3 regions of the Vibrio sp. 704 genome follow, and region 1 is predicted to be linked to each of the others. Evidence: riboswitches for the same ligand, from Rfam matches in the RefSeq annotation. Region 1 holds a riboswitch; each other region holds the start of a gene.
The links. Region 1 has a riboswitch for thiamine pyrophosphate ahead of thiC (phosphomethylpyrimidine synthase ThiC). Riboswitches for the same ligand answer to the same signal wherever they lie in the genome.
Positions count from the first base shown of each region.

Region 1 (10,735 bases):
TTATGTGCGTCAAATGAAAGGACGCTTCCCATTCCCTTTGTGCGAGTTTGACGTTGTTGAGTCTGACCTGTCGAACAACCAGAAACTGCCTTTATTACCTCTCAACCCTGTGCCAGCTCTCGATTTGAAAAATGCAGAGCAAATCGATTATGTGTTTGAGTGGGAGGGGGCGATCACTCCTGCTGATCAATCGGGCAAAGCGATCCCCCAATTCTGGCTGATGAACAAACGGGCTTGGGAGGGAATGAGCAAAGATAATATTCCAGCGCCGCTTTCAACATTGGAGATGGGAAAAACCTATATCTTCAACCTAAAGAACGTCACCCAATATCATCATCCTATTCATCTTCATGGACACACATTTACGGTTCTTGAGTTAGATGGAAAAAAACTCGACGAACCGTTTCATACCGATACGGTCTTACTTGGAAAAAACGGCAGTGCGAAAGCGGCATTTGTTGCAGATAACCCAGGGCGTTGGATGTACCATTGTCATGTAATTGAACATATGAAGACGGGTTTGATGGGGTACATTGAAGTAAAGTGACTCCTGTAACTTTTAAAATCTTGATAAGTTTTAAGCGCTATACTTTGCTGAATTCTAAGATTGTATAATCACTATTGCCGTAAATTTGATTACAATGTCGCCATTAACTTTTCTGGGGGAATTATGGGACAACTATCCGTTTTGGGTTTTATTGCATTGGGTGGTGCATTTGGTGCATGTTCTCGTTACTTAATTTCTGAACTTTGTGTCATTTTATTGGGGCGTGGTTTTCCATATGGTACGTTAACCGTTAACGTTGTTGGCTCATTTATGATGGGCTTATTGATAGCAGCTTTCGATAATGAACTTTTGGCAACGGAACCTTGGCGACAAGTGATTGGCTTGGGTTTTTTAGGCGCACTAACGACGTTTTCCACCTTCTCGATGGATAATGTTTTGCTTATGCAGCAGGGCGCTTTCTTTAAGATGGGGTTGAACGTATTGTTGAATGTCGTGTTAAGTATTTCAGCGGCGTGGATTGGCTTTCAATTATTGATGCGCAGCTAGCAAAGTAGTTAAAAATTGAACAGGTCGGCTTGGTTTCACCAAGCCGTTTTTATATACTGACATCACTTGTCGGAGTGCCATAAGGCTGAGACCGTTAATTCGGGATCCGTTGAACCTGATCAGATTAGAATCTGCGAAGGGAACAAGAGAAGATATTCACACCGGAGTTCTTTCTGGTTGACCTATCAAAAGTCGAATGTTGTTACAGGCAAATATCGTAAGCTTTAACTAGCCTTAATTTGACTCCTCTTGTCGCATCTATCCGCCAAGCATTTTTATCCAATTACTTTTTATCTAGTATAACAAAGCAAGGAAAAATGCTATGTCGAGTCGCAAACAAGCGAGACTGGAAGCAAAACAGTTCATTGATACACTCTCGGTACAACCGTACCCCAATTCAAGCAAAGTCTACGTAGAAGGCTCACGTCCAGATATTCGTGTGCCAATGCGTGAGATATCACTCGCTGATAGCCTTATTGGAGGCACAAAAGAAGCGCCTATATTCGAACCTAATGAGCCAGTACGCGTTTACGATACGTCGGGTGTATACACAGATCCAGAGCACACCATAGACCTCTATAGCGGCTTACCTAAGCTGAGAGAAGGGTGGATTGAAGAGCGTGCCGATACTGAGCTACTTGATGAAGTAAGCTCGGTATACACCAAAGAGCGCTTAGAAGATGAAACGCTAGACGATCTTCGTTACGGAAATCTACCACGTATTCGATGTGCCAAAGATGGCCATTGTGTGACTCAATTGCACTATGCTCGCAAAGGTATTATTACCCCAGAAATGGAATATATCGCGCTGCGTGAAAACATGGGGCGTGCCAAGTATCGCGATGAAGTGCTGAATCAACAGCATCCGGGTCAAAGCTTCGGAGCGAACCTACCAAAAGATATTACCGCCGAATTCGTGCGCAAAGAAGTCGCCGAAGGTCGCGCTATTATCCCTTCCAATATTAACCACCCAGAATCCGAACCAATGATCATTGGACGTAACTTTTTGGTCAAAGTGAACGCCAACATCGGTAACTCATCGGTCACTTCTTCGATTGAGGAAGAAGTAGAGAAGCTCGTTTGGGCGACACGTTGGGGTGGAGATACCGTTATGGATCTCTCTACTGGACGTAACATCCACGAAACTCGCGAGTGGATTCTACGTAACAGTCCGGTTCCGATCGGTACCGTACCAATGTATCAAGCGCTTGAGAAAGTGAATGGTGTTGCGGAAAACCTTAACTGGGAAGTGATGCGCGATACCCTGATTGAGCAAGCAGAGCAGGGCGTTGACTACTTTACTATCCATGCCGGTTTACTACTTCGTTATGTGCCAATGACTGCAAAACGCGTTACTGGCATCGTCTCTCGTGGTGGCTCTATCATCGCGAAATGGTGTTTAGCGCATCACCAAGAAAGCTTCTTATATACCCACTTCCGAGAGATCTGTGAAATCTGTGCTAAGTATGATGTCGCACTTTCTCTCGGTGATGGTCTGCGTCCTGGCTCGGTGGCCGATGCTAACGACGAAGCGCAATTTGCAGAGCTTCGTACTCTTGGCGAATTGACCAAGGTTGCGTGGGAATACGACGTACAGGTGATTATTGAAGGCCCTGGTCATGTTCCAATGCATATGATCAAAGAGAACATGGAAGAGCAGTTAGAGCACTGTCATGAGGCTCCTTTCTATACCCTTGGTCCGCTGACGACTGACGTTGCTCCTGGTTACGACCATATTACTTCAGGCATCGGCGCTGCCATGATTGGTTGGTATGGCTGTGCAATGCTTTGCTACGTAACTCCTAAAGAGCATCTTGGCTTACCAAACAAAGAAGACGTGAAGGTAGGCATGATCACTTACAAGCTTGCTGCGCACGCCGCTGATTTAGCGAAGGGACACCCTGGTGCACAAGTTCGTGATAACGCGCTTTCTAAAGCTCGCTTCGAGTTCCGTTGGGAAGACCAATTTAACTTGTCGCTCGACCCAGATACCGCTCGTGCTTTCCATGATGAAACCTTGCCTCAAGAGTCTGGAAAAGTTGCTCACTTCTGTTCGATGTGTGGACCAAAGTTCTGCTCTATGAAGATTTCGCAAGAGGTACGAGAATACGCGAAAGATACTGAGCAAGTTGCTGCGGACCAAGCTATCTCAATCAAAATGCTGGATGATCCTCTTGAGGGGATGCGTCAGAAATCGCAAGAATTTAGAGATACAGGTTCTGAGTTATACCACCCAGCAGCACATGCCGAGGTAAGTGACTAATGAGCAAAATCCTTATTCCGTCATCATTGATTGAACTGACAGGTTTAGTTCAGCAATGTTTGTTGTTGGCGAAAGAACAGGGTTTTAGCATCGAAGACATTGAGTTGGGTTTGAGCCCAACTCAATCTATTCAGCTTGTTCGCGACCAACAGAACACACGCATAACGACAGATCTTACTGATGGTTATGACTCTGAGCATGAAAGTTCATTTGTGCTTTATTACCGCTCTGCTTTATCGGTAGAAGCGTGTGCTAAGCAACCGTCGAAAGCGATTTATATTGGCATTGCTGATACGCAGGTATCCGATGAAAAGGAGAAAGTGCTTCAGCTTGATATCTGGCGTCACCCAATCAACGACGAAGTGAGAGCGCTTTCCATTGAGTCCAAATTCAACGTAATGTTCGATCCCGAACATCACCTTGCTTGGATTGTAACGCTGACAGTACTCGATTTTCCTATCGAAGATGCGTTAACACTTGCTCGAGGAATGCTAACTCAACAAGCGAATGTTTCACGTGAAACACTGTTGAATGATAACCTTAACGAGGGAAGATCTACTCAGTGGGCTGACCAATTTGATGATTTCCCCACACCTGTACTGGAGGATAACCGACTAGGTATTCAAGTTGGTTGGTCTGCACAAGGCGAGAGCGTTAGCTTTCCAACTCTAACTAAGCAAAGTCTAGGGCTCTATCCAGTCGTTGATGATGTTGCTTGGATTGAGCGTCTATTGCCACTAGGTATCAACACTATTCAACTGCGAATCAAGAACCCACAACGAGCCGATTTAGAACAACAGATCATTCGAGCAATTGAGCTAGGTCGTCAGTATCAAGCACAAGTGTTCATCAATGACTATTGGCAGTTGGCAATCAAGCATGGCGCTTATGGCGTTCACCTAGGACAAGAAGACATAGAAGAATCGAATTTGGCTCAGCTAACTAAAGCCGGCATTCGTCTTGGTCTTTCTACGCATGGTTATTATGAGCTACTGCGCATCGTACAAATTCATCCTAGTTACATCGCGCTAGGGCATATCTTCCCAACCACTACAAAACAGATGCCATCGAAACCACAAGGTTTGGTGCGCTTGGCTCTGTATCAAAAGCTGATTGATAGCATTCCTTATACAAATACAGAGGCTACTTTCCGTCCTTCAAAAGACAAAGCAGTTAGTGACCATGTGCTTGGCTTTCCGACGGTCGCGATTGGTGGTATTGACCAATCTAATGCAGACCAAGTTTGGCAAACAGGTGTTTCTAGTTTGGCAGTTGTGCGAGCTATTACGTTGGCAGAATCACCTCAGTCCGTCATCGAGTTCTTTGCACAACTGATGAAAGAAAGACAACTAACGTTTACTGAGCAGAATAGTGAATTGGCGCATAACAAGAGAGGCGAGCATGCTCACGGATAAGCAGTTCCTTCGCTATCAACGCCAAGTCGCTCTGCCTGAAATTGCTGAAAGTGGGCAAGAGCGCTTGAGCAAATCGCATGTGCTGATCATCGGTTGTGGTGGGTTAGGGAGCGCAGCGAGTTTGTACTTGGCATCAGCGGGTGTTGGTAAATTGGTTGTGGTCGACGACGATGAAGTTGATAGCAGTAACCTGCAACGCCAGATCATTTATCGCGAACAAGACCTCCAAGTTGCGAAAACAAAAGCGACTGTAAAGCAACTGACTGACCTTAATTCTATGGTTCAAATTCGTGCTCTCAATAAGCGATTGGACAAAGCACAGCTTCAGCTTGAGGTGATGCTAGCGGATGTGGTGCTCGACTGCACCGATAACATGCCAACGCGCCAACTAATTAACCAAGTTTGCTTCGAGCAAAATACGCCGCTCATCTCGGCGGCAGCAATTGGTTGGCAAGGGCAATTCGCTGTCTTTGATTACCAAACACCAAGTGAACAAGAAGCGCAGAGTAAAGCCTGTTACCGCTGTTTGTATCCGTTTGACGAATTACCCCAAACGCAAAAGTGCAGTGAGAGCGGTGTCGTCGGTCCGGTGGTGGGCACACTTGGCAACTACCAAGCGATTGCGGCAATTCAAAAACTGGCGACGGGAAAGTTTCATGTCGAGACGGCCAAGTTACACCTGTTCGATGGATTGAAGCTGCAATGGCAAACCATGGCGATAAGTAAAGATAAACAGTGCCAAGTATGTGCTCAGATTTAGTTTACGAGTAATGGGCAGAATTAAGAGAGTTGGAAGCAATGACGTTATCAGAACAACAAACAACACAAATGACCGCTGCTGACTTAGATGTGATCACTATTGTCATCAATGACCAGTCACATCAAGTTGCCAGTGAGTCAAATCTACAGCAAATCATTAGTCAATTTGCGCTGCCTGAAATGGGCTGTGTTTTTGCAATTAATAACAATGTTGTGCCGCGCAGTGAGTGGGCTAGCACAGTTCTTTCACAGGGAGATAGCATCTCTTTGTTTCAAGCGATCGCAGGGGGTTAAAGTCGATGCTTAAAATTGGTGATAAACAATTCGAATCAAGACTGTTCACGGGAACAGGGAAGTTTGCCAACAGCCGATTAATGGCAGAAGCGATTCAAGTATCGGGTTCTCAACTTGCGACCATGGCATTGAAGCGTGTGGATGTGAACGACCAACAAGATGATATTTTGCTGCCGTTAGTACAAGCGGGCGTGAACTTATTGCCGAACACCTCAGGTGCAAAGAATGCTAAAGATGCTGTGTTTGCAGCACAATTGGCGAGAGAAGCGTTAGGTACAAACTGGCTAAAACTGGAAATTCACCCAGACCCGAAGTACTTGATGCCCGATCCAATTGAGACACTTGCTGCCGCTGAGCAACTGGTTCGTGAGGGCTTCATTGTCCTTCCTTACTGTCATGCTGACCCGGTTCTATGTAAACGATTGGAAGAAGTGGGTTGTGCAGCGGTCATGCCATTAGGTGCGCCGATCGGTTCTAACAAAGGGATAGTTTCTCACGACTTCTTAGAGATCATTATCGACCAAGCTAATGTTCCTGTGGTTGTGGATGCGGGTATTGGTGCTCCTTCACATGCCGCACGTGCGATGGAAATGGGCGCGGATGCCGTGCTCGTCAATACTGCGATTGCAGCTTCGAGCGATCCTGTTGCGATGGCGAAGGCATTTAAGTTGGCGGTAGAGTCGGGGCGTATGGCTTATGAAGCTGGACTTGCCGGTAAGGTTTCTCATGCGGTTGCGTCGAGTCCACTGACGTCATTCCTAGATGAGCTTTAGTCCTAGATTGGTTTAGCTATTAAGCGAGGAAAACATGAGCTTCGTTGAACAATTTAAGCAGCTGAATTGGGATGACATTTCAATGTCGATCTACGCGAAAACGGCACAAGATGTCGAGCGAGCATTGAATAAACCCAAGCGTGATTTGGAAGACTTTAAAGCGCTAATTTCACCAGCGGCTGAAGCGTACTTAGAGCAGATGGCACAACTGTCATATTCGGCAACTCGTAAGCGCTTTGGTAATACCATGTCGCTTTACATTCCATTATACCTCTCTAACTTGTGCGCCAATGCCTGTACTTATTGCGGCTTCTCAATGGAGAATAGAATCAAGCGTCGTACCTTGAATCGGGACGAAGTGGCAGCAGAAGTCGAAGCCATCAAGCGCATGAAGTTTGATAGCGTATTGCTGGTGACTGGCGAGCACGAAACTAAAGTGGGTATGAAATACTTCCGCGAAATGGTGCCGATGATTAAGCAACGTTTTAACTATTTGGCGATGGAAGTGCAGCCACTTGATCAAGACGAATACGCTGAGCTCAAGACATTGGGTTTAGATGCGGTGATGGTTTATCAAGAAACGTATCATCCTTCGACTTACGCCGAGCACCATCTGCGTGGCAATAAGATGGATTTCGAATACCGATTGGATACACCCGATCGTCTTGCAAAAGCAGGCATCGATAAGATCGGTATTGGTGCTTTGATAGGATTGGAAGAGTGGCGTACCGACTGTTTTTATGTGGCAGCGCACTTGGACTATCTTGAGCGCACGTATTGGCAGACTCGTTACTCAATTTCTTTCCCACGTTTACGTCCTTGTGAGGGTGCGCTCCAACCAAAATCAGTCATGACGGATAAACAGCTTGTGCAGTTGATTTGCGCTTATCGCTTGTTGAATCCAGAAGTGGAGTTGTCATTATCGACTCGTGAATCACCGAAGTTCAGAGACAATGCATTACCGTTAGGCATCACTAGTATGTCTGCTGCATCGAAAACTCAGCCGGGTGGTTATGCGATGGATGATGCTGAACTCGAGCAGTTTGAGATCAGTGACGAACGAAGCGCGGGTTCTGTGGAAAATATGATTCGAGCCAAAGGTTTTGACCCTGTATGGCGAGATTGGCACTCAGCGTATTCCGGTTAAGCAATAAATAAAGCCACTGGTCATCGTTATGTTTCACGTGAAACATAGGCAAAAAAAGAGGGTTGATGCAAAACATCAACCCTCTACTTTTTCTAGCTTCTAGCTTCTAGCTTCTAGCTTCTAGCTGTGTGCTACTGGTAGTGTTGCTTGACGAAGCCACTCTTTCACATCACCCTCAACAAGTGGGCTGATCTCATCCCATACCTTCTGATGGTAATCATTCAACCAAGCAAGCTCTGGACGAGTTAGCATATCAACATTGATGTTGCGCTTGTCGATTGGACAGCGTGTTAGCGACTCGAATGACAGAACAGGGAAGTCACCGTTAGTTGGGGTTTCAACAACAAGCTCTAGGTTCTCGATACGGATACCAAACGCATCCGCACGGTAGTAACCTGGCTCGTTGGACAGCACCATGCCTTCTGTTAGAGGCACGTCGATTTGCTTCTTCGAAATGCTTGCTGGACCTTCATGAACACTTAGGAAGTGACCAACACCGTGACCAGTACCGTGATCGTAATCGTAGCCCTCCGCCCACAGGTGCTGACGAGCTAGCGTATCGATTTGGTAACCACGTGTGCCTTTCGGGAAACGTGCACGTGCAACACCGATGTGGCCTTTTAGCGCGAGAGTGAATTGTTTAATCATCTCTTGTGAAGGCTGACCGATCGCGATGGTACGCGTGATGTCTGTCGTGCCATCTAGGTACTGACCGCCTGAATCCACTAGGTAAAGTGTGTTCAGTTCTAGCTTGCCAGGTTCAGGTTGGTTCTCGTGATTATAGTGACACATCGCCGCGTTGCCACCTGCTGCCGAGATAGTATCGAAGCTAAGATCCATAAGTGTCGGGTCTTCGCTGCGGAACGCTTCCAGTTTGTCTGCCAGCGTCGCTTCATCATGCAGGTTACCCGCAACGACTTCAGCATCTAACCAAGAAAGGAACTTACTCATCGCTACGCCATCACGGATATGACATGCTTTCATGCCTGCGATTTCAACAGCGTTCTTTGCTGCTTTTGGCATTAGGCATGGATCAGCTTTACTCACCACAGATGCGCCAGCGTTTTGTAGAACCAGCTTAAACCACGCGTTACTTGTCGCAGGGTCAACCAGTACATTCTTGCCAGTTAGGTTTTCTAGTCGTGCTTGCAATGCTTCTGGGTGATGAACCGTCACGCCGGCACCAACATGAGCGTCAAACTCAGCAGGTAGGCGAGCAGGATCTAGGAAGTATTCCACGCTTGAGTCTGAGTGCAGAATCGCGTGAGAAAGAAGAACTGGTAGACGTGAGACATCTAGACCACGAACGTTGAGCAACCAACAGATAGAATCAAGTGCTGTGATCACTGCGCTGTCTGCACCGGCTTTTTTCACGAGCTCTGCGATTTCTTGGCGTTTGCTTTCACTTGATTGTCCAACTGTTTCTGTTGCCATTAGGCGAACATCAGAAACCACAGGAGCAGGGCGGTCGTGCCACAGTTCATCAATTGGGTTGCTATCGAGAATCTTAAGCTCAAGGGTACCTGCAAGTTTTGCTTGTGCCATGTCTAGCCAAGCAGAGTTGTGCATGCGAGGGTCGATTGCCACAGACGCGTCATTTGCAAGATGGTCTTTAATCCAATCTAGTGCAGGCTCTTCAATCAAGTGACGGTATTCGAATAGATCAGCAGGAACCTGCTTTGTTACTTGTACTGTGTAGCGACCATCAACAAAGATAGCGGCTTTGTCTTTGGTGATTACCGCAGCACCAGCAGAACCAGTAAAGCCAGTTAGCCAATGTAAACGCTCGTTGTGCGCTGGTACGTATTCGCCCAAGTACTCGTCTTCATGTGGGACAAGTAGGGCATCAATATTATGTTGTGCTAGCCATTCGCGAATTGCATTCACGCGGCTTTGGGTATCGTTGTGCATCTGTGTTATTCCTTCAAATTACCGCTCCTTCATGCTCAGGTGTGGGAGCTGTTTCCATCTGCTTCATGCAGTTTACGATTCCATTGAGGTTCGCAATCACTTCAATAGAGTCGGAGTACAACTAGGCCATAGATGAGCCAAAAAGGACTACGACAGTTAAGCTACTCATTTTAGCCGCTAAGCGCAAATTGAGTGCGGTGTTTTTATCTAAGGTGATCGGTTTTTTGTGTGATCATCGTACGTAGCCAGCCTAATGCAGGGTCGTTTTCTCTATCTCGGTGCCAGAATAAAGTGTAAGCCATAGGTGGGAATTCTAACGGTAGTGGCAGCACGACCAAATCAAGCTGTTTGGCCGCAAGTTGCACAAAATGACTTGGCGCAGTAAAGATAAAGTCGGTGTATGAACATAAACTTGCGGCACTGTTAAAGTCGGGCACGGTGACGGCAATATCGCGGTCGGCGCCAATATCTGCAAGGCGATAATCCAGCAACCAACGGTCGTTGCCATCACAGCGTACTTGTACATGGCGTAGGGCGAGATAGGCTTCCAGATTCCAAGGTTGTTTTAGCGCAGGATGGTTTTTGCGAATGATGCACATTTGGTAATCACGATAAATTTCCAACTCGCAAATGTCATCGGGTGGTTGAAGAGTCAGCTTGGCATCGTTTATATCGATATCTTTTCCAGTTAGGCCTAAATCCAGTTCGCCGCGTTGAAGCATTTTAAATGTATTATCCGACCACGGGTGTGTGCTGATTGTCACGCCAGGTGCTTGTTGAAAAATCGCCGGTAAGAAATGGGGTAGAATGAGAGGGTAGACACTCTCTACCGCTGCTATTTGAAAACGGTATTCGCTGCTTTGCGGAGAAAACTCTTCGGGTTGAGTCAGCACTTCTAACTGATTTATCAACAGATCCAGTTTCGGTTTAAGAAACAATGCGCGCGGCGTAGGTGTTAATCCATGTGAGTTTCGAGTGAAAAGCGGGTCATCAAATTGAATGCGCAGTTTAGCCAGTGATTTACTTACGGCGGATTGGCTTAAGCACAATCGGTGGGCCGCACGAGTAACATTTAACTCTTCAATCAGCACTTTAAAGCAGACCAATAGATTTAAATCG
Region 1 covers NZ_JAWOUH010000031.1:26,394-37,128, reverse strand. Annotated here, with positions in the region: gene R7R24_RS23415 (multicopper oxidase family protein) at 1-547, shown strand, start outside; gene crcB (fluoride efflux transporter CrcB) at 671-1,054, shown strand; TPP riboswitch at 1,115-1,213, shown strand; gene thiC (phosphomethylpyrimidine synthase ThiC) at 1,377-3,317, shown strand; gene R7R24_RS23400 (thiamine phosphate synthase) at 3,317-4,732, shown strand; gene R7R24_RS23395 (HesA/MoeB/ThiF family protein) at 4,719-5,492, shown strand; gene thiS (sulfur carrier protein ThiS) at 5,531-5,785, shown strand; gene R7R24_RS23385 (thiazole synthase) at 5,791-6,558, shown strand; gene thiH (2-iminoacetate synthase ThiH) at 6,593-7,705, shown strand; gene R7R24_RS23375 (aminopeptidase P family protein) at 7,826-9,616, opposite strand; gene R7R24_RS23370 (LysR family transcriptional regulator) at 9,820-10,735, opposite strand, start outside.

Region 2 (10,735 bases), on a different contig from region 1:
GCGTTCAAGTGGCGTGCTGCACAAAGCACAAACCTTGCTGCAACGTTACATGAGCATGGCGGGTGGCTATTCAGGCCACTTGGGTGACTACTCAACGGGTGCTGCGCAGGTCATCATGCCGCACGTTGTGGGCTCTATCGAAGTGTACGAGCAGCAAACCACGTACCCAGTGGTACTAGAGCACAGCGATGTGGTTGTGCTTTGGGGCTTAAACCCGATCAACACTCTAAAAATCGCGTGGAGCTCAACAGACTGTGCTGGTCTTGAGTTCTTCCATCAGTTGAAAAAATCAGGCAAGACGGTTATCGCTATTGACCCTATTCGTTCTGAAACCATCGAGTTCTTTGGTGAGAATGCGGAGTGGATTGCTCCTCACCCAATGACCGACGTGGCAATGATGATGGGTATCGCACACACCTTAGTGAAACAAGGTAAGCACGATAAAGCCTTCCTCGATAAATACACCGCAGGTTACGACAAGTTTGAAGCGTACCTGATGGGCGAAGAAGACGGCGTAGAAAAATCAGCAGAATGGGCATCACAAATCTGTGGCGTACCTGCAAAGCAACTTGAGCTACTGGCTGACATCTTCAGTAAAAACCGCACCATGCTGATGGCGGGTTGGGGCATGCAGCGCCAACAATACGGTGAGCAGCGTCACTGGATGCTGGTTACACTAGCAACGATGTTGGGTCAAATCGGTTTACCGGGCGGTGGTTTTGGTTTCTCTTACCACTACTCAAACGGTGGTAACCCTGCTCGTGATGCTGGCGTACTTCCTGCGATTTCGGCATCGCTGGGTGGCGGTTCTTCTGCGGGGAACGACTGGGCGGTGTCTGGCGCGGTGCAAAGCTTCCCTGTGGCGCGTATCGTCGAGGCGTTGGAAAACCCAGGTCAATCCTACCATCATAACGGTCATGAACTGACGTTCCCGGACATCAAGATGATTTGGTGGGCCGGTGGTGCGAACTTTACTCACCACCAAGATACCAACCGCTTGATTAAAGCATGGCAAAAGCCTGAACTGATCGTGATTTCAGAGCCTTACTGGACGGCGGCTGCGAAGCACGCGGACATTGTTCTGCCAATCACCACATCGTTCGAGCGTAACGACTTAACGATGACGGGTGACTACAGTAACCAACACTTGGTGCCAATGAAGCAAGTGGTTGAGCCGCAAGGTGAAGCGCGTAATGACTTCGATGTATTCGCGGACATGGCAGAGATGCTAGCTCCGGGTGGCCGTGACGTATACACTGAAGGTAAAACCGAAATGGAATGGCTGTACGGCTTCTACAAGGCGGCGCAACAAGGTGGCCGTGGCTCTCGCGTAGCAATGCCGAACTTCAGCAAGTTCTGGGAAGATAACCAACTGATCGAGATGAAGTGGAACGAGAAGAACGCACAGTTTGTTCGTTACGCAGATTTCCGTGAAGACCCGATCATGAATCCACTCGGTACACCAAGTGGTAAGATCGAAATCTTCTCGAAAACCATTGAAGGTTATCAGTTGGAAGACTGTCCTCCACACCCAACGTGGATGGCACCAACCGAGTACACTGGCAATGCAAAAGACGGCGAGTTGCAGCTAATGACCGCGCACGCAGCGCATCGTCTACACAGCCAGTTTAACTACGCGAAGATTCGCGAAGAGTACGCAATTGCAAACCGTGAACCTATTTGGATTCACCCTGAAGATGCGAAAGCGCGTGGTATTAAAACGGGCGATTTAGTTCGTGCGTTTAACAACCGTGGCCAAGTATTGGTTGGTGCAGAAGTGACTGACCGAATCAAGCAAGGTTCAGTGTGTATTCATGAAGGCGGCTGGCCGGATCTGGATCCGAAAACCGGCATTTGTAAGAACGGCGGTTGTAACGTGTTAACGTTGGATATTCCGACCTCTCGACTTGCAAACGGCTGTGCGGCGAACTCGGCGCTGGTTCGTATTGAAAAATACACTGGCCCAGAATTAGAACTAACAGCGTTTGAACCACCAAGAAATGGTTAGAAAAAAGTAGCGTTTTAAAGCAAGAAGCCAGCGAATCGCTGGCTTCTTTTTTATCTAGTAATCGTTCACATTAGCGCGAAGCGAGAGAAACAAATGGCATCTGTTTCTTAATTTGAAATGTCGGGAGTAAAGTAAATACAATCGCGACAAACAAGACTGAGCCTATTAAATCTTCAGGGCGATGCATCCCCAGCCATAAGCGGCTATATGCGACGCTCATTCCCCACATCCATAATGACAGTGCAGAGATATAGCTCTTGTTCTGTAAGAACAACCCGCCAAAGAAAGCCAAACAAATCGAAACGAAAATCGTATGGCCGGATGGGAAAGAATAGTCTTTCTCGCCTTGCCAATGGCGCGTTCGCCAATCACTAACGTGTTCAGAAATCTGGTTAATTACGTTGGCTTGCTGCTTTGTATCCAACTGATAAAACGCGTCTGGGTGCTCAATCAATTGTTCTGCTGCGAGCAATTCCGTGTAGGGACGCGGGCTTTCTGTCATCAGTTTTAGCCCCGTTTTGCTGGCAAAACCAATCACCAGTAACAACCCTAACATTGAGAGTTTTTGTATCCACTCAATGCGACTTGGTTTAAAGCGAAATAAAGAAAGCAGTAGCAGTGTTAACGTAATTAAAAAGCCTTTGCTACCAGCAGAATCTGTGAGCAAAGTAAAAGTAATACCCAGACTTTCCGGCACCTGTGAAGTGAGATTGTGATAAGAGCCAAACAGCGACATTGGGATGATGCCAAGAACAAACAAGGCGAGCATCATCAATCCATATTTTTTGGTTTTCATTGAGAGCGTTTTGTTTTTATTGAGGGTTATTCAACCACGTGAAAATAAGGGGCTTATCTTACGTTATCTGGCGTGAAAAACTTATCAACGCTCTGTCAATTCGAGCGTGAAAGTGACATTGCAGCTCTTCGTTGTGAAAGGAGAGGTTGTTGAAAGTACTGAAAGGCAAACGCGCTCATCCATAAGCGCTTTGTTCAGGCGTGAGCAAGGTTAGCTCATCAACCCTAATAAATATTCCGATGCGGCTTTTGGATCTTCTGCGTGGCAAATCGCTGAAACCAAAGCTAAGCCATGAACACCAGTGGCGCTGAGTTGCGGAATGTTACTTTCGTTAATGCCGCCAATGGCAACAATCGGCAGTGAAGTCGTCTCTAACGCCATCTTCAAGCCATCAATACCCCAGAACTTCTTGGTGTTGGTTTTGGTCGGCGTCGCGAAGATTGCGCTCAAGCCGATGTAATCAATCGGAAGAGAGTCCGCTTCTGCAAGCTGCTCTTCATTTTCGATGGATAAGCCGAGGATTTTGTTTGGTCCAATCAACTCACGAGCGATAGTTGCGGGCATGTCTGATTGCCCGAGGTGAACCCCATCGGCATCAACTGCCAGTGCAACATCAACGCGGTCATTGATGATCAAAGGCACATTGGTATCTTTAAGGATGTCTTTCACGGCTTGAGCACGTTCGATAAACGCACGCACATCGCCGTGTTTTTCGCGGACTTGTACCATGGTCACGCCACCTTCCACGGCTTTTCTCACAACACGCTTTAGTGTGGCTAAATCTTGTTGGTCATCGGTGACCAAATATAAACGATAGGCGTTCATTTTGTTTCCTTTGGGCCTCTCATCTACAGGGAGTGAGAGGCCGGTATTTGTTAGAGAAAGCTTAACTCACTTGGAGTTTTAGGCGTTTTGCCAGTGTTTCTTCATCCAGTTGGTAAAGCTCATCCAACAGGTTCATTTGCAGACTGCCTGGCCCTCGCGCTTGCTCAGCCGCAATTTCACCCACAACGCCCAGTACCGCCGCGGCAGCAAGTCCGGAGTGATCACCAACAGCAGCGAAAGCACCCGTCAGTGCCGTTAGTGTGCAGCCCATTCCGGTTACGTATGGCATCATCTCGTGACCGTTGTTTAGCTGCACAGTTTGCTCTTTCGTGATGATGTAATCAGTCTCGCCAGAAATCACCACACTTGCACCATACTCTGAAACTAAGAAGTTCGCTGCGCCAAGTGCTGCGTCGCTGCTGTCTAGTGCATCGACGCCTTTGCTTTGTGCTTGCTCGCCAGCGAGAGCGATGATTTCTGAGGCGTTACCACGAATGATCAACTTGTCTGCAAGGCGTGCGATCTCACGTGATGTCTCGGTACGCAGTGAGCTTGCTCCACAACCGACGGGGTCGAGTACAACGATTTTGCCATTGGTATTGGCTTGCTCTACGGCATAGCTCATACGCGGTGTCCAAACGCTGTCTAGGGTACCGATGTTGATAACCAATGCGCCAGCGAACGACATCATCTCTGCCATTTCCTGCTTGGAGTGCGCCATGATTGGAGAAGCGCCGATGGCCAATAGTGCGTTTGCTGTGTTATTCATCACCACGTAGTTAGTGATGTTGACGACTAATGGCTTTTGCTGGCGTACTGCGGTTAATGCTTGGGTGATTTGTTCAATTAACATGAGACTCTCCGATTAATCTTGCTGAGCGTTTAGACCTTGTTGCCAGAATGCCACTTCCATACGCGTTGCAGTTTTGAATACCTGAATCAGGTTTTGACCACGCTGGCTATTGATGTCGATTTCCGCCAATAACTGGTTAAAGTGTTCTGTACCTTTTGCGACACCAGATTGGAATTCCTCACCACCGTAGAGGTTGATCCAACTTGCATATGGGTTGCCTTCGATTACGGTCTTTTCATCTTCAATCAGCACCTTACCGATTACGGCATAACCGATGGAGCATGGCGCTAGTGCCGCGTATAGATCAACAAGATCGCCCGTCATGCCAGCATCTAATACGTAACGGGTGTAAGCCACAGTGCCGAAATCTTCTGGCTCGTTTTCTAAGTCGGATTCTGTCAGTCCCCATTGCTCACAGTAAGTCACGTGGTGGGCGATTTCAGAATCGAGCAATGCATGTACGCTTGGTAGGGCGCGGCGCATGTCATCCAAAGTACGCGCTTTGTAGATCGCTAATGCGTAAGCTCGCGCGTACTGTTTTAGGAAAAGAAAATCCTGCTTTAGGTAATGCAGAAAACAAGGCTGAGCAAGAGTGCCTTGCGCCAATTGCTGCACGAAAGCATGCTCAGTGTATTCTTGCCAATCTTGGCGGCAAGCGTCGATCAAATCTTGGTATTTCATTATGGGTATCTCGTTATCAAAAGACCCTAGGCTTTGAGCCTAAGGTCAGTAGAATTAGTCAAAGCTCGGTACGTAATCTTTCGCTTTTGGCAGTGTTTCGATGATTTTTTGTGAATACATGAATTCGGCATAATCATCGTAGCGTTTCAGATCTACTGCAGATGGACGAAGAGCGAAACGAGTTAGCGTGTCGTTCCAAGCGCGTTGGTTAAGTTCGTTGTTGAGGGTGTCTGGTGAATAAGCCACAAACTCTTTCCACGACTCTTTTGGATGGTTAACGATGTAAGTGGTCGCTTGCTCTAGTGCTTTATTGAATGCCTTGATGGCTTCTTTGTCGTAGGTTTTTGCATTGGCTACGAAGACCAACTCGTCATACGCTGGCACGCCGTGTTCTTCAGGGAAGAAGGCCTTAGCTTTATAACCTTCTAGTGCCAGTTGGTTGGTTTCGAAGTTACGTAGACCGCCCCAAATCGCATCCACCTTGCCAGACGCAAGAGACGAAGACAGCGCCCAACCTACGTTGATGATTTGTACGTCAGAAAACTTCACGTTCTCTTGAGCTAGCATGGTGCCGATTGCTGCTTCTTCGTTGCCTGCGATCGCAATACCGATCTTCTTGCCTTTTAAGTCGCCAAGGTTTTCATTCTTACCGTTGTCCAACACCATCAGCGTGTTGAGTGGCGTAGCAATCAAAGTCGCAGAGCGGATTAGTGGCAAACCAGCCGCGACATCGATAGTTAGGCTCGGTTGGTATGAAATCGCCATGTCGACTTTACCCGCCGCGACCAACTTAGGTGGTGTACTTGGATCTGCAGGCTCTTGAATGTTGACCTTCAAACCTTGTTCTTTGAAGTAACCGCGCTCTTTGGCAATCACGATAGGACCATGGTTTGGATTGACGAACCAATCCAACATCAGTGTCATCTCTTTTTCAGAGGCAAGCACGTTGGTTGATACCACTGAAGCGAGTAGAGCAGCAGCGCTCATAAGTTTGTTTTTATTCACGGGGTTCTTCCTTTTCTTTCCCAATTTCCTTTGGTTATTTTCGGCAATTACTTGCTTTCCCAAGGGATGGCTTTTTTCAATAATTTATCGGTGATGAAGTAGAGTGAGATAGACAGCACGGCGAGGATAAACAGCGCTGCAAACATCTCATCAATGATCATTCGAGCGTTAGCTTGGAGCATCAGATAACCCAAGCCTTCACTTGAACCTACCCACTCACCGACCACTGCTCCAATTGGCGCAATAACGACGGCAACACGAATACCTGAAGCTAAAGTTGGTAGTGCGGCTGGCAATTGAATATGACGAAGTAGCTGCCATTTCGACGCGCCCATGGTCTTGGCAAGATCGAGGTAACCTGTTGGTGTATTGCGCAAACCGTCATAACAACATGTCGTGACGGGGAAAAAGATGATGATCGCCGCCATGACAACTTTCGATGCAATGCCGTAACCAAGCCAAAGCATGAGCACTGGCGCGATGGCGAACACAGGGATCGCTTGGCTAGCAATCAGAATGGGCAGTAACCAACGCTTGAGCGGCTCGAACATCAGCATTTGCAATGCGAACAGCAAACCCATTGATAATCCAAGCGCCAAGCCAAGTAAAATCTCTTGCGCGGTAACCCAAGTATGTTTGAGCAGGACATCGTAACGAGTGACCAATCTATCCAGCACTTCAATTGGTGAAGGTAAGATGAAGCTTGGCATATCGAATATCACCACGACCAACTGCCACAATCCCAAGATCACCGCAGTGCTGATGACCAAGCGCAGAGCCGGATGTGTCACGCTTTCTTTTTTACCAATACGTGCCGAAACGGAGTTGTACTGAGTCATATCACTCATAGTCTTTCTCCAATTGGTCCAAAATCGCTTGTTGTAGCGCCGCGCATTCTCCATCGAGAACTCGTGGAGGCGTAGAACCCGGAACAACCAAGTGCTGAGCTTGCGCAGGTGAGCCTTGCAATACATAGAGTTGATGAGCTAATCGCACCGCTTCTTGTGGGTCGTGGGTAATCAGAACAACCGTCTTATCTTTCAATAATTCGGCAGACAAGGTTTGCAACTTATGGCGAGTAACCGCGTCCAGCGCAGAGAAGGGCTCATCCATCAGAACCAGAGGCTTGTCTTGCATCAGAGTACGAGCAAGGGCAACACGTTGTCTCATGCCGCCAGAGAGCTGAGCTGGCTTAGCATCCGCGTAATCGGCGAGTCCCACTTGGCTGAGTAAAGTCAGTGCACGTTGTCTATTTTGCTCTGGTGCTTGCTCTTGAGAAAATCGAGAACTGAGGCAGACGTTGTCTAACACATTCAACCACGGTAGCAATAAATCCTGTTGAGCCATGTAAGCGATACGGTCATGCAGTGCAGCGCCATCGGTTGTGATGAGTTCGCCATGCCAGTCAACTTGGTCATCCAGTAGGCCAGCTAAGTAACGCAATATTGTGGTTTTCCCGCAGCCACTTCGTCCGAGTAATACCGTCCATTTACCGACGGGAATGGTCATGTTCATTCCTGCTAAAGTCGGTGTTTGGCTATCTTTGTATCGCAGGCTAGCATCGGAAAGCTGAATGCCAATCGCGTTAGCGAACATAAGTATGACCCGCAAAAAAGTGGTTCACAGGGCCGTGACCTTTACCGACATCCAGTTCATCAGCGTGCGCGATAGCTTGGCTGATGTACTGCTTACCAAGGTGCACCGCTTTGTGCAGATTGTTGCCTTGTCCAAGATAAGATGCGATGGCAGAAGACAGCGTGCAGCCTGTGCCATGGGTGTTTTTGGTTGGAAATCGCTTGGCGCTAATTAACTCGGCACTGTCTTGCATGATAAGCAGATCGTTGCTGTTTTCATTTTCTTCAAGGTGACCGCCTTTGAGCAGAATAGCTTTGGCTCCAAGCGCACGAAGGTCGGTAATCATATCGTTCATTTCAGATTCTGACTGAGGCATTGGCTTACCCGTCAATGCTGCGCCTTCGGGTAGGTTAGGGGTAATGATGTCTGCGAGCGGAATCAATTCTTCTTTTAAAGTGCTGATTGCCGACTGTTCCAATAATAGATCGCCGCTAGTGGCCACCATTACAGGGTCAATCACGAGGTGTTTTGGCTGGTATTGTTTAATTTTGTCAGCAACGACTTTGATGATATTGGAATCTGCCAGCATGCCCACTTTGACTGCAACGATGTTGAGGTCGGTAAATACTGCATCAAGTTGGCTCTCTACATGGTCGAGAGGAATGGGGAAAATCGCAGAAACGCCTTGGGTATTTTGCGAAGTAATCGCCGTGATTACCGAGCAAGCAAAACTGCCGGTTGCGGACATCGCTTTGATGTCGGCTTGAATACCTGCACCGCCACCACTGTCTGAGCCCGCGATGGTCAATACGATAGGGGTAGGCAAGGCTGGCGTGTGATGTGAATGAGGTTGTGATTGCTGCGTCATGGTCGCTCCTACTACAAGACGTATAGGAACTGACTTTGACCGTTGCAGATAGATCGATTTTTCGATCGCTATCGCTTACCTAAGAGGGGCGACGAAAGGCAAAGTGTGCATAGTTCCCTACGTCAGTGCTAACTGAATCAGGTTCAACGGGTCTCGAATTTCGATCTCAGCCAACACTTGTCGTGTGGCCCCCCGACTATTTCGTTCGGATGATAGCAGGACCATTGCGGAAGGGATACGTTTTTTGAGCGTAATTATAATGAGTATTCAATTATGCGAGGTGAGTGATAAAGTAAGCACCTAAATGGTTTGCTGGGTGGAATTTACTAGTGCAACGCTCTGGTGAATGAGCAGAACCTGGAATATTTAATAAATAATCGTGGTCTCGTTAAGCAAGGATTAGCACAAAACAAGGTTAAAAAACTGTTAAAATTTAACGTGTTGCCAATTTAACTTTGTTGAACTTTTTCACAGTTAATTAGGAAGGCTAAGACGATCATCGAGCAAGGAGACTTCATGCTTAATTCTGTAACAGCGAAGTCAGTGATCGATCATGCTCTCTTTTTGGGGGCTGATTTCGCTGAACTATTCGTTGAACATCACCAAACCAACACTGTCCAGATCGCATCTGGTGAAGTGGATAAGGTTAACTCGGGTATCGATTTTGGTATCGGTATTCGTCTTTTTTTCGGTCATAAGGTGCTTTACGGTTACACCAACAGCACAGATGAAGCCGAACTAAAGCGCGTAACCTCGCTGCTTGCTGCAAAAGACAAGCGTGAGCAAATCGCGTCAGCGGGTTCTTTGAATTTGAACCGCTACCCAATCCAACATGGTTGCCGCATGCCGCTAAGTAAGGATGCTAACCTAGATTCAAAAATCGCGTTTCTATTGAAAGTTGACCAAGCCGCACGTGCTGAGAGTGAGCATATCAGCCAGTTTATTGGCAGCGTGCTTCAGCGCGAACAGCAAGTGTCTATCTTCAATTCAGAAGGTCTACACGTTGACGATACTCGTCACTACATCCGAGTTGCTGGTAATACTGTCGCTCAAAAAGGTAATGAGCAGTCTTCTGGTATGGAAGGTCCTGGTGCTCTTGCTGGCTGGGAGTTCAGTGAACAGCTTGATGCGAAAGAGCTAGGTCAAACTATCGCGCAACAAGCGTTGGTAAAACTTGGCGCTGATGCTTGTCCATCGGGTGAAATGCCAGTGGTAATTGGTAACGGCTTTGGCGGCGTTATCTTCCATGAAGCGTGTGGTCACTTGCTAGAAACCACTTCGGTTGCGAAGAAAGCTTCAGTATTCCACGACAAGATGGGCGAAATGGTTGCTCACACCGCGGTGAATGCAGTCGATGATGGCACCATGACCAACGAATGGGGCTCGATTCATGTTGATGACGAAGGCATGAAGACTCAGCGCACCCAATTGATCAAAGACGGTAAGCTAACCAGCTTTATGGTCGATAAAATGGGTGGCATGAAGACAGGTTACGAACCTACGGGTTCTGGTCGTCGTCAAAACTACAAGTTCGCACCAACCTCGCGTATGCGTAATACCTTTATCGAAGAAGGCGAGCATTCACTTGATGACATGCTGGCAGGCATCGAGCATGGTATCTATGCGAAGAAGATGGGAGGTGGCTCGGTTCAACCGGGTACGGGTGAGTTTAACTTTGCTGTTCGTGAAGCTTATCTCATTGAAAATGGCAAAATCACCAAGCCTCTGAAAACAGCAACGCTGATCAGCACGGGTCCAAAAGTGTTGAAAGAAATCAGCATGGTCGGCAAAGACATGGCACTTGCGCCGGGCATGTGTGGTTCCGTAAGTGGTTCAGTACCAACAACAGTCGGTCAGCCAACACTGAAAGTCGATAACATTCTGGTAGGAGGCGGTAACTAATGAGCCAAGAACAACAACTTCTTAATGCGGTTGATTACGTCCTATCAGAAGCAAAACGCCAAGGTGCAGAAGCGGACGTCATTGTAAACCGCAACAGCAGCTTTTCTCTGAAAGCGAACCAAGGAAAGCTGGATGAGTACAAAGTAAGCTCAAGTCAAGTGCTGGGTGTTCGAGTTATTAAAGATGCTCGTGTCGCGACAAGTTATTCTGAATCACTAGAGC
Region 2 covers NZ_JAWOUH010000002.1:470,618-481,352, forward strand. Annotated here, with positions in the region: gene R7R24_RS06005 (trimethylamine-N-oxide reductase 2) at 1-2,008, shown strand, start outside; gene R7R24_RS06010 (phosphatase PAP2 family protein) at 2,079-2,804, opposite strand; gene thiE (thiamine phosphate synthase) at 3,015-3,629, opposite strand; gene thiM (hydroxyethylthiazole kinase) at 3,691-4,482, opposite strand; gene tenA (thiaminase II) at 4,495-5,163, opposite strand; gene R7R24_RS06030 (ABC transporter substrate-binding protein) at 5,218-6,168, opposite strand; partial or broken gene R7R24_RS06035 (ABC transporter permease) at 6,216-6,950, opposite strand; gene R7R24_RS06040 (ABC transporter ATP-binding protein) at 7,009-7,764, opposite strand; gene thiD (bifunctional hydroxymethylpyrimidine kinase/phosphomethylpyrimidine kinase) at 7,754-8,611, opposite strand; TPP riboswitch at 8,709-8,816, opposite strand; gene R7R24_RS06050 (TldD/PmbA family protein) at 9,128-10,513, shown strand; gene R7R24_RS06055 (TldD/PmbA family protein) at 10,513-10,735, shown strand, end outside.
Region 2: it holds a riboswitch for thiamine pyrophosphate, as region 1 does, so the genes downstream of both, thiD (bifunctional hydroxymethylpyrimidine kinase/phosphomethylpyrimidine kinase) here and thiC (phosphomethylpyrimidine synthase ThiC) in region 1, are expected to answer to the same signal.

Region 3 (10,735 bases), on a different contig from region 1:
TGGGTAGAACATTGGTGCAGACATGAAACGGTCGACAAATACAGCACCAGAGTCTTTATCTACTTCGTACTTGATTGGATCTGCATTTGCAGGAATTTCGATAACGACATAGATATCTTCAGGCAGCGACTTGCCTGCTGGTACATGGTTTAAGCTCATTAGAATATTCCTTTTCATTAACGATGAGTCACACAAAAGCGGCTTCATCTGATGATAAATTCGCGTTTCACTTTAGCGACAAAAACGCGGCAGGTAAACACCTGCCGCGTTGGACAAAGGTCTGAAATTATTCTTCGTCGCGGTGCAGTTCAAGGAACTCTTCAACTTTGCGAACCATGTTCTTCGAACCCACAAAGAAAGGTACACGCTGGTGCAACTCAGTAGGCTTGATGTCCATAATGCGATTCACGCCGTCCGATGCAATGCCGCCAGCTTGCTCAATGAGGAATGCCATAGGGTTACATTCGTAAAGCAGGCGTAGCTTGCCTTGTGGGTGGCTTTGTGTGCTTGGGTAAAGGTAGATACCACCTTTCAGTAGGTTGCGGTGGAAATCAGCAACCAGCGAGCCAATGTAGCGAGAAGTGTATGGGCGACCGTCTTCTGGCACGTTTTCTTGGCAGTACTTGATGTACTTCTTCACCCCTTGAGGGAAACGAATGTAATTACCTTCGTTGATGGAGTAGATCTTACCATCATCAGGAATCATCATGTTTTCATGAGAAAGACAGAAGCTGCCGATAGATGGGTCGTAAGTAAAGCCGTTTACGCCGTTACCAGTTGTGTATACCAACATGGTGGAGGAGCCGTAAATCACGTAGCCCGCAGCCACTTGCTTGTGACCAGGTTGTAGGAAGTCTTCTTCAGTTGGTGGAGTACCGATTGGAGAAACACGACGGTAAATCGAGAAGATAGTACCAACAGAGACGTTCACATCGATGTTAGAAGAACCATCAAGTGGGTCCATCAGTACTACATATTTGGCGTTTTGGTTGAGTTCTTTATTGAACGCAACTGCTTCGTCTTCTTCTTCACTGGCAACGCCACACACTTGATCACGAGCTTCAAGCGCGGCTTTGAACTTATCGTTCGCGTAAACATCGAGCTTTTGCTGATCTTCACCTTGGACATTTTCCGTGCCTACAGCACCAGTGATATCACCGAGACCCGCTGCGTTGATTTCGCGGTTAACGATTTTTGCAGCTAAACGAATGGAGGCTAAAAGGGATGATAGATCACCGCTAGCGTGGGGGAAATCCGCTTGTTTTTCGACAATGAACTCGCCTAGGGTGCGCAGTCCTGACATGGTTAATCCTTACATTTTCATTTCATTGGGGGTAGTGCGCAAGTGAGCATCTCTTTATGGATGTTAAACGATTGCGCTGGATGTAAGTTTAAGTCGCAGATCTTTTTAATGGTAATGAAGTAACTGTTTGAGATCTCAATTTATTTGTAGACTTGTTTGAGGGATTCATCAGTAAGCAAGAGGTTGTACAGTCTGTGTTCAACCTTGTCATATTTGTGAAAGGGACTGCAAGAAGAAGGCTAAAGTCACTCGCTTTTCAGGCGGTAATCGCGATAATGAAAGCATTAAAAAACGCATTACAAGGTTTAGTTTATGCACATTCATATCTTGGGTATCTGTGGCACATTTATGGGCGGCGCAGCGATTCTAGCGCGCCAATTAGGACATAAAGTCACTGGTTCTGATGCCAACGTTTATCCGCCAATGAGCACACTGCTTGAGTCTCAAGGTATTGAAATTATTGAAGGCTTTGACCCGTCTCAACTCGACCCTCAACCAGATCTTGTGGTGATTGGTAATGCGATGAGCCGTGGCAACCCTTGTGTCGAGCATGTGCTCAACACTAACATGCGTTACACCTCTGGCCCGCAGTGGCTCAACGAGTTTTTGCTGCATGATCGTTGGGTATTGGCGGTATCGGGTACACATGGGAAAACGACCACGTCGAGCATGCTTGCTTGGATACTTGAAGATTGTGGTTATCAACCGGGTTTCTTAGTCGGTGGGGTACTCGGTAACTTCGGAGTGTCTGCTCGTTTGGGTGAAAGTATGTTTTTTGTCGTTGAAGCGGACGAATATGACAGTGCTTTTTTCGATAAGCGTTCTAAGTTTGTGCATTACCATCCTCGCACTTTAATCATGAACAATCTTGAGTTTGATCATGCTGATATCTTCGATGATCTAGAAGCGATCAAGCACCAATTCCATCATTTAGTGCGAACTGTACCGGGCAATGGATTGATCTTAGCGCCGAGAAAAGATCAGGCGTTAGCGGATGTATTAGAGCGTGGCTGCTGGACTGAAAAACAGTTCTCTGGTGAGAATGGTGGCTGGCAAGCGCACAAATTAGTGCTTGATGGCTCAAAATTTGACGTTGCGTTGCAAGGCGAGAAGGTTGGTACCGTCGAATGGAATTTGGTGGGTGACCACAATGTGGATAATGCGCTGATGGCAATCGCTGCTGCACGACATGTTGGAGTCACTCCGGATCTTGCTTGCCAAGCATTAGGGCGTTTCATCAATACCAAGCGCCGTTTAGAGCTGAAAGGTGAAGAACAAGGTGTGACGGTTTACGATGATTTTGCGCATCACCCAACGGCAATTGAACTTACTGTCGGTGGTTTGCGTAACAAGGTAGGTGAAAAACGCATCCTAGCTGTGTTAGAGCCGCGTTCTGCCACCATGAAGCGTGGCGTACACAAAAACACACTTGCAGAGTCACTACACAGTGCAGATGAAGTCTTCTTGTTCCAGCCAGATAATATCGAGTGGTCTGTGCAAGACATTGCCGACCAATGCAAACAGCCAGCGTTTGTCGATGTGGATATAGATAACTTTGTAGCCAAGATCGTCGAACGTGCGCGAGCAGGTGACCAAATTCTAGTCATGAGTAATGGTGGCTTCGGTGGTATTCACGGAAAACTTCTTGAGCAGTTAAAACAAAAAGCCTGATTGATATGCAAAACAAAACACAACCCTCTCACAAAAAAGCCATCACGTTGGCATTAACGGGGGCTTCTGGTGCTCCCTACGGCCTTCGTCTTTTAGAATGCTTGGTTGCGGCGGATTATCATGTCTACGTTCTGATTTCTTCGGCAGCTCGTGTTGTGATGGCAACCGAGCATAATCTTAAGCTGCCAAGTGGCCCAGAAGCAGCACAGCAAGCATTAGTAGAGCACCTGAACTGCAATCCAAATAACATCACCGTTTGCGGTAAAGACGATTGGTTCTCGCCGGTTGCGTCTGGTTCTGCTGCACCCAAGCAAATGGTGGTTTGCCCATGCTCTGCGGGAAGCGTTGCGGCCATAGCACACGGTATGTCGGACAACTTGATCGAACGGGCCGCTGATGTAGTAATGAAAGAGCGCGGGCAGCTGTTGCTCGTGGTTCGTGAAACGCCATTTTCAACGCTACATCTGGAGAACATGCACAAGCTATCGCAAATGGGCGTCACCATCATGCCAGCGGCCCCGGGCTTCTACCATCAGCCAAAGAGCATTGAAGACTTAGTGGATTTTATGGTGGCGAGAATTCTCGACCACTTAGGTATTGAGCAAGGTTTGGTGCCTCGTTGGGGCTATGACCAGCGCTCGTGAGCTGATTGTGTAACCACTCAAATACCTTTACAATCCATCCAACTCATCGGGGAGCAAACCCATTTTGCATTGAGTCAATCAATGCATTTGGGCGCTGAGACCTAAGTGCTTTACTAGGGACCCGTATTACCTGAACCAGATAATGCTGGCGTAGGAATTGAGTCTGGATATTGGAAATCCTTAATAGCCGCCTCAAACCCTGTGCCGCTCAACTTATTTCTCTGAAATACTCATGGAGAGCGAGCAGTGAAAACCACTCTAAATCTGATTGCCTTAGCTGCAATCACCTCTACTTCAGCGTTTGCCGCTGAAAACACATTAACCATCTATACCTACGACTCTTTTGCCGCAGATTGGGGGCCGGGTCCTAAAATCGAGCAAGCTTTTGAAGCAAAATGTGGCTGTGACGTTAACTTCGTGGCATTAGACGATGGTGTGTCGATCCTGAATCGTCTTCGTCTTGAAGGCGGTAATAGCAAAGCCGACATCGTGTTAGGTTTGGATAACAATCTGATGGCAGAAGCGAAGAAAACCGGTCTGCTTGCCGAGCACAATGTGGATACGGCTAACACAGTGTTACCAAACGGTTGGAGTGACACGACGTTTGTACCGTACGATTACGGCTACTTCGCGTTTGTGTACAACAAAGAGAAACTGGCTAATCCGCCGAAAAGCATGAAAGAGCTGGTGGAAACGCGCGACGATCTGAAAGTGATTTACCAAGATCCGCGGACTTCAACGCCGGGCCAAGGCTTAATGCTATGGATGAAATCTATTTATGGCGACGATGTGACGCAAGCGTGGCAGAAGCTAGCGAGCAAAACCGTAACGGTCACGAAAGGTTGGTCTGAGGCGTATTCTATGTTCCTCAATGGTGAGTCCGATTTAGTGCTTTCTTACACCACTTCACCTGCGTACCACTTAATTGCGGAAAACGATTCGAAGTTTGCTACGGCGAGTTTTGCTGAAGGCCACTACATGCAAGTTGAAGTCGCCGCCAAAGTGAAAGGGGCAAAAAATTCAGAACTTGCTGATCAATTTATGAGTTTCATTTTAAGTGATGAGTTCCAATCGGCGATGCCAACGGGTAACTGGATGTACCCAGTCACTGACGTTGAGTTACCTAAAGGTTTTGAAACTTTGAGTGTTCCAAGCAAGTCGTTGAGCTTTAGTGCTGATGAAGTGGCAAAAATGCGTAAGTCTTGGATTCGCGAATGGCAAAGCGCATTGACGTTTTAGCTGACGTTTCCACCCTCATCTGAATGAGATAGGTTTTACCTTTGAATTCTGTTCCAAAAATAGGTTTAGGGGTCGCGATGATCATCGCGACCTTTGTTATTTCTGCCCTAGGTGCTTTGATTGTTCAAGCCCCTTCACTTGATGTGTCTGTGGTATGGGGCGACCCGTACTATCAACATGTCACCAAGTTCAGCTTTTACCAAGCTTTTCTTTCCACATTGCTCAGTGTTGGCTTTGCCATTCCAGTAGCGCACGCACTTTCGCGTCGCCAATTTATTGGTAAATCATTACTGCTTAAGCTATTTGCATCGACACTGGTTTTGCCGGTTTTGGTTGGTGTTTTTGGGCTGTTAGCGATTTATGGCAACAGTGGTTTGTTGGCGCAGTGGTTGCAAAGTTTCGACACTAAACTGCCATTCTCTATTTACGGTTTGAACGGCATTTTACTCGCCCATGTGTTCTTTAATTTACCTTACGCGGCGCGATTGCTTCTGCAAGCCTTGGAGTCTATTCCTGCCGAGCAGCATAAGCTTTGCGCGCATCTTGGGATGAGCCATTGGAATAAGTTTCGCTGGGTAGAATGGCCGCGTTTAATGCAGCAGCTTCCCCACGTTTGTGGGTTGGTGTTTATGTTGTGCTTTACCAGCTTTGCTACTGTAATGGCGTTGGGGGGCGGGCCAAAATCCACCACTATTGAGCTAGCCATCTATCAAGCGATTAAGTTTGATTTTGATTTACAAGCTGGTGCGTTATTAGCGTTGTGGCAGATGCTGTTATGTGGACTGCTTGCTATTGGTGTGCAGAAGTTAACAAAGCCTGTTGCTATCAGTGCTGGCAGCACATCGGTACAGCAATTTTTAACGAAGGATCATGGGTGGTCAAAAGCTTGGGATAGCTTTTGGATCATAGGTGCCTTTTTACTGGTAATACCGCCGTTATTGATGGTGTTACTGAGTGGCATCAACCAACAAGTTTGGACAGTATTAACCGATGAGCGTTTTTGGTTTGCGCTATTGAACTCCCTCAAAGTCGCCTGTGTCGCTAGCGCGCTTGCGGTCGCTGCAGGGGTGTCCATACTATTGACCAGTCGCCGTTGGCGGTTGCAGTACAAAAACACGCGAGCCGATCAAATAGAGTTAATCGGCACCATTATTTTGGTGACTCCAGGTCTGGTGATTAGCACCGGTTTATTCTTACTACTGCGCGCATTTACCGATGTTTTTAGCTTGGCATTTTTTGTCGTGATTTTGGTGAACGGTTTGATGGCTTTGCCTTACGTGATCAAAACGCTAGCGCAGCCAATGTTGCACATTGAACAACAGTATCAGTATGTATGTGCCAGCTTAGGCATGCGTGGCTGGCAACGGTTTAAAGTGGTGGAGTGGCAGGCGCTACGCAAGCCGTTTGCACATGCGTTTGCGATCAGCTTTATGTTTGCGATTGGCGATTTAAGTGCTATTGCGTTGTTTGGCGGACAAGAGTTCCGCACTTTACCTCTGTATTTATTCCAGCTGCTTGGCAGCTATCAGATGGACGCGGCTGCGGTGGTATCGGTGACCTTATTGTTGTTGAGTGTGGGCTGTTTTGCCTTGATTGAGAAAGTATTGAAAACGAAGGAGAGAGCGTAATGTTAGTGTTGGATGATGTGCAGTACACCTACCAACGTGAACTGTTTCGTTTTGACTTAACGATTGAGCAAGGACAGATTGTGTCGCTGATGGGACCAAGTGGGGCAGGGAAGTCAACCTTGCTGGCGTTGGTGGCAGGATTCATCCATCCTGACCGTGGTGATATTTGTGTTGATGGTGAGTCCATTGTGCGTAAAGAGCCTTATCTGCGTCCGTTCTCTATGTTGTTCCAAGAGCACAATTTGTTTGCTCACTTATCGGTGCGTGACAACATCGGTTTGGGCTTACACCCAGGGCTAAAGCTTACGGTGGACCAAAATCGTCAGATTGAACAAGCCGCGCAGCAAGTTGGTGTTGCAGAGTACCTCGACCGTTTGCCAGAGCATCTTTCTGGTGGCCAGCGTCAACGTGTTGCCTTAGCGCGTTGTTTTGTTCAGCCTCATCCCATGTGGCTATTGGATGAGCCGTTCTCGGCGCTTGATCCGGTGTTGCGTGAAGAGATGCTGAGCTTGGTAAAAAAACTCGCAGCAGAGCGGGGAATAACCGTATTGATGGTCACGCACCATTTAAGCGATGCCAAAGCGATTGCCAGCCACTTTGTGTTTGTGGCAGATGGTAAAGTGGAAGCCGCGGGTGATATGTCTGCATTGAGTGAACAGCATGCTAGTGAGAAGCTTGCGGCATTTATCCGAGCCGCATGCTAGTGCCTGATAGTTGCTAGGTTATGCTTCTCCGCAACACAAACCATGCCGAGGTCCAAATTCAAATTGAGATCTTAAGCTCATGATATGGTCAATCATTGCTTGTACACGCCGTGGGCGGTTTGCTCCAGGACGATAGACTAAATAAATAGGCATTGGTACCGTGTGCCATTGCGGTAACACTCTGACTAAGGTGCCACTTTCTAGCTCTTGCGTCATGTTCTGCACAGGTAAGTTAGCGATGCCTAGTCCTTTAAGTGCGCCTTTCAATATTGCTTCTACAGTTGTACTTGAGAAGTTACTGGTTATTGAAACATTGACGGTATTATCGTGTGAGATCAGCGTCCAAGGCCCTATTTCTGAAACATATTGATACCTCAAACAGTTGTGTTTTGTCAGATCTTCTGGCGTTTCAGGTACGCCGAACTCAGCTAAATACTCAGGGCTAGCAGCCAGGACTCGAGTGGTATAGCCTAATTTTTTTGCGATCAATCGATCATCAACTATCTGACCGACTCGAATTGCCATATCAAAGCCGTGTGAAAACAGATCAACAAAATCGTTCGATGCTTCTAACGCAATTTGTACTTTTGGCCATTGTTTTAAAAATGGCAAAAAGATGTGCTCCGCCATATACGCATCCAACGCTGGTGGCGCGGAAATCCGCAGCCGGCCTTGGATCTGTTGTTCCATCTCCTGAACGTCATGGCCAATTGAGTGGAATTCCTCAACTAAGCTTGCAGCACGCTCTAAAACCATTTGGCCAGCTTCGGTGATCACTAACTTTCGGGTTGTGCGCTCTAGGAGTTTGGCTTCAAAGTGTTGTTCGAGTTTGGTTATGGCTTTGCTAACAGTAGATTTTGGTAGGTTTAACTCCAGCGCGCACTTGGTTAAGCTCAGTAGTCGACAGCTTGTGACAAAGATAGAAAGCGTTCTAAAGTCAATTGTTTCTAAATTGCGAACAATCACTTTCAATTATCCATATTGTTTCAATATTAATCTGATTATAGTCTGGCATCTCATCCTTAGCCATCAAGTTATTGTCATTTGAGGTAAACAACATGTCCAACTCTGTAGACTTATTTTCTCCTATCGAACTCGGTCAATTAGCATTAGATAACCGTGCCATTATGGCGCCTTTAACGCGAGCTCGTGCTGGTGCGGACCATATTCCTAATGACCTTATGGTTGAATACTACGCTCAACGTGCGAGTGCCGGACTTATCATTGCTGAATGCACCATGGTGATGGAAGGTACGTCTGCTTTCATGGCAGAGCCGGGCATTTACAGCGAAGAGCAAATCGCAGCTTGGAAAAAGGTAACGGATGCGGTTCATGAGAGAGGCGGTAAGATTGTACTGCAAATTTGGCATGCGGGACGAGCTTGTCATCCTGATCTGAATGAAGGAAAAACACCTGTAGCGGCGAGCGCATTGGCCATTCGTGATGAATTAGTCCATACCCCTTCGGGTAAGCAAGCATATACGGTACCACGAGCACTCGAAGTGGATGAGATAGCTTCCATTGTTGCGGCGTTTAAACAAGGTGCAGAAAACGCCAAGAAAGCCGGCTTTGATGGGGTCGAGATACATGGCGCCAATGGTTATCTTATTGATAACTTCCTTCGTGACGGTTCAAATTTACGTACCGATGAATACGGTGGCTCGGTTGAAAATCGTGCTCGATTTTTACTTGAGATAGTGAAAGAAGTCGTTGAAGTATGGGGACCTGGAAGAGTCGGTCTGCGCACATCTCCGCTAAATGGATTTAATGACATGAAAGACAGTGATCCAGTTGGCTTGGTGCGTTACTTAGCAGAGCAACTTAATTCTTTCGATCTTGCTTATTGGCACGTGATGCGTGCGGATCTGAAAGGCGTACAAAAAGCAGATGTTCTCAAGCCAGCACGCGAAAACTATCAAGGTCACTTAATGGCGAACGTGGGCTACAGTGCACAAGAAGCGGCAACAGCAATTGCAGAAAACAAAGTTGATGTGGTCGCATTTGGCGTTCCCTTTATCGCAAACCCAGATTTAGTTGAGCGATTTAAGAAAAATGCACCTCTTAATGAGGCGAAACCAGAACACTTTTATTTGGGTGGAGCAGAAGGTTATACCGATTACCCAATGATGGCATAACCCTTACTTGTTTAATATAAAAAGGACGCTAATGTTAGCGTCCTTTTTCGTTTCTGTATTTACTTAGCCTTGCGGTTTTACGACCATCACATTGATTGGAGAATATTCCACAACCTTACTCGCGACAGAGCCAAGCATTACTTTATTGATTTTAGAGCGCTTGTGACTTGGCATAATGATGAGATCAGCGCCTAAACGTTCTGCATAATCAAGAATGGTCGCGTAGGCCTTGCCTTCAGCAACATGCACTTGGTAAACCACATCTTCAGCAATATGCTCATTAGCGAAAGTTTTTAGTTGCTGCTTCACGTCTTGCTTCATTTTGGCCGCAGCATCTTTCGGAAAGTATGTGGCAACCATCGACATGTGAATACCAGGTAGTACCGTCAGAAGATGGATTTGAGCATTTGCTTGCTTTGCCTGCCAAACCGCTAGTTCAACCGCTCGGTCTGAAAAGCCTTGGTCATTTAGATCAACCGGAACAAGAATTTGTTTGTACATTCAATGTCTCTCATTAAGGCCCCTTTATCCTCGGGGCCAAATCGGTTATGCGCTCAATTGTTCCTTACGAGCACGACGTTTTTGGTTCATTGCAAGCACCAGCAAAATCATTAAGCATGGTACAAACACCCACTCTTTCATCGGACGGTCTGCATCCTGGATAACCCACTTGATTTCCCAATCAAAGTCGATACCTGCGGACTCTGCTGGACTACCAAATTCAACCATATCGACAATCATTTTGTTGTCACTTTCGGTCAGCATCAGACCCATAGATGAAATACGTGCGTCTGCTGTTGTCGCACTGTCTTCGAATGGAAGACGAACCGTTTTCTCAATGTAGTCGCCCTCAAGGTTTTCACCGGCAACACGTAACTCCAATGATTCTCCTACATTTAGTGTTTCCGTGATTTGAGCTACCTCAACGCCAGGAGAAAGAACTTTCGCTGGGTACAGCATGTCCCACCAAAAACCTGGACGGAAAAACGAAAACGTCAGTACTAATAATAGGACTGTTTCCCACCACTTGTTACGCGTGAACCACCACCCTTGAGTTGCCGCAGAGAAAATCAGCATTGCAATGATCGATGAGATGACCGTGAGTGCCAAATGCCACCAAGAGTCGATCCCCATTAACAATAGCTGGGTATTGAACACAAACATGAACGGCAAAATAGCGGTTCGAATATCGTAAGTAAAACCTTGGATACCGGTACGAATTGGATCTGATTTCGCAATTGCTGCTGCTGCAAAAGCCGCAAGGCCTACAGGTGGGGTATCGTCGGCCAAAATACCAAAGTAGAAAACGAACAAGTGCACCGCTATCAACGGAATAATTAAGCCATGCGCTGCGCCGAGCGTAACAATAACCGGCGCCATTAGCGTAGAGACCACGATGTAGTTCGCCGTT
Region 3 covers NZ_JAWOUH010000006.1:58,607-69,341, reverse strand. Annotated here, with positions in the region: gene ppa (inorganic diphosphatase) at 1-159, opposite strand, end outside; gene fbp (class 1 fructose-bisphosphatase) at 287-1,303, opposite strand; gene mpl (UDP-N-acetylmuramate:L-alanyl-gamma-D-glutamyl-meso-diaminopimelate ligase) at 1,616-2,974, shown strand; gene R7R24_RS10930 (flavin prenyltransferase UbiX) at 2,980-3,618, shown strand; TPP riboswitch at 3,656-3,792, shown strand; gene thiB (thiamine ABC transporter substrate binding subunit) at 3,865-4,857, shown strand; gene thiP (thiamine/thiamine pyrophosphate ABC transporter permease ThiP) at 4,935-6,485, shown strand; gene thiQ (thiamine ABC transporter ATP-binding protein) at 6,485-7,189, shown strand; gene R7R24_RS10910 (LysR family transcriptional regulator) at 7,208-8,155, opposite strand; gene R7R24_RS10905 (alkene reductase) at 8,248-9,324, shown strand; gene R7R24_RS10900 (universal stress protein) at 9,388-9,825, opposite strand; gene R7R24_RS10895 (TRAP transporter permease) at 9,871-10,735, opposite strand, start outside.
Region 3: it holds a riboswitch for thiamine pyrophosphate, as region 1 does, so the genes downstream of both, thiB (thiamine ABC transporter substrate binding subunit) here and thiC (phosphomethylpyrimidine synthase ThiC) in region 1, are expected to answer to the same signal.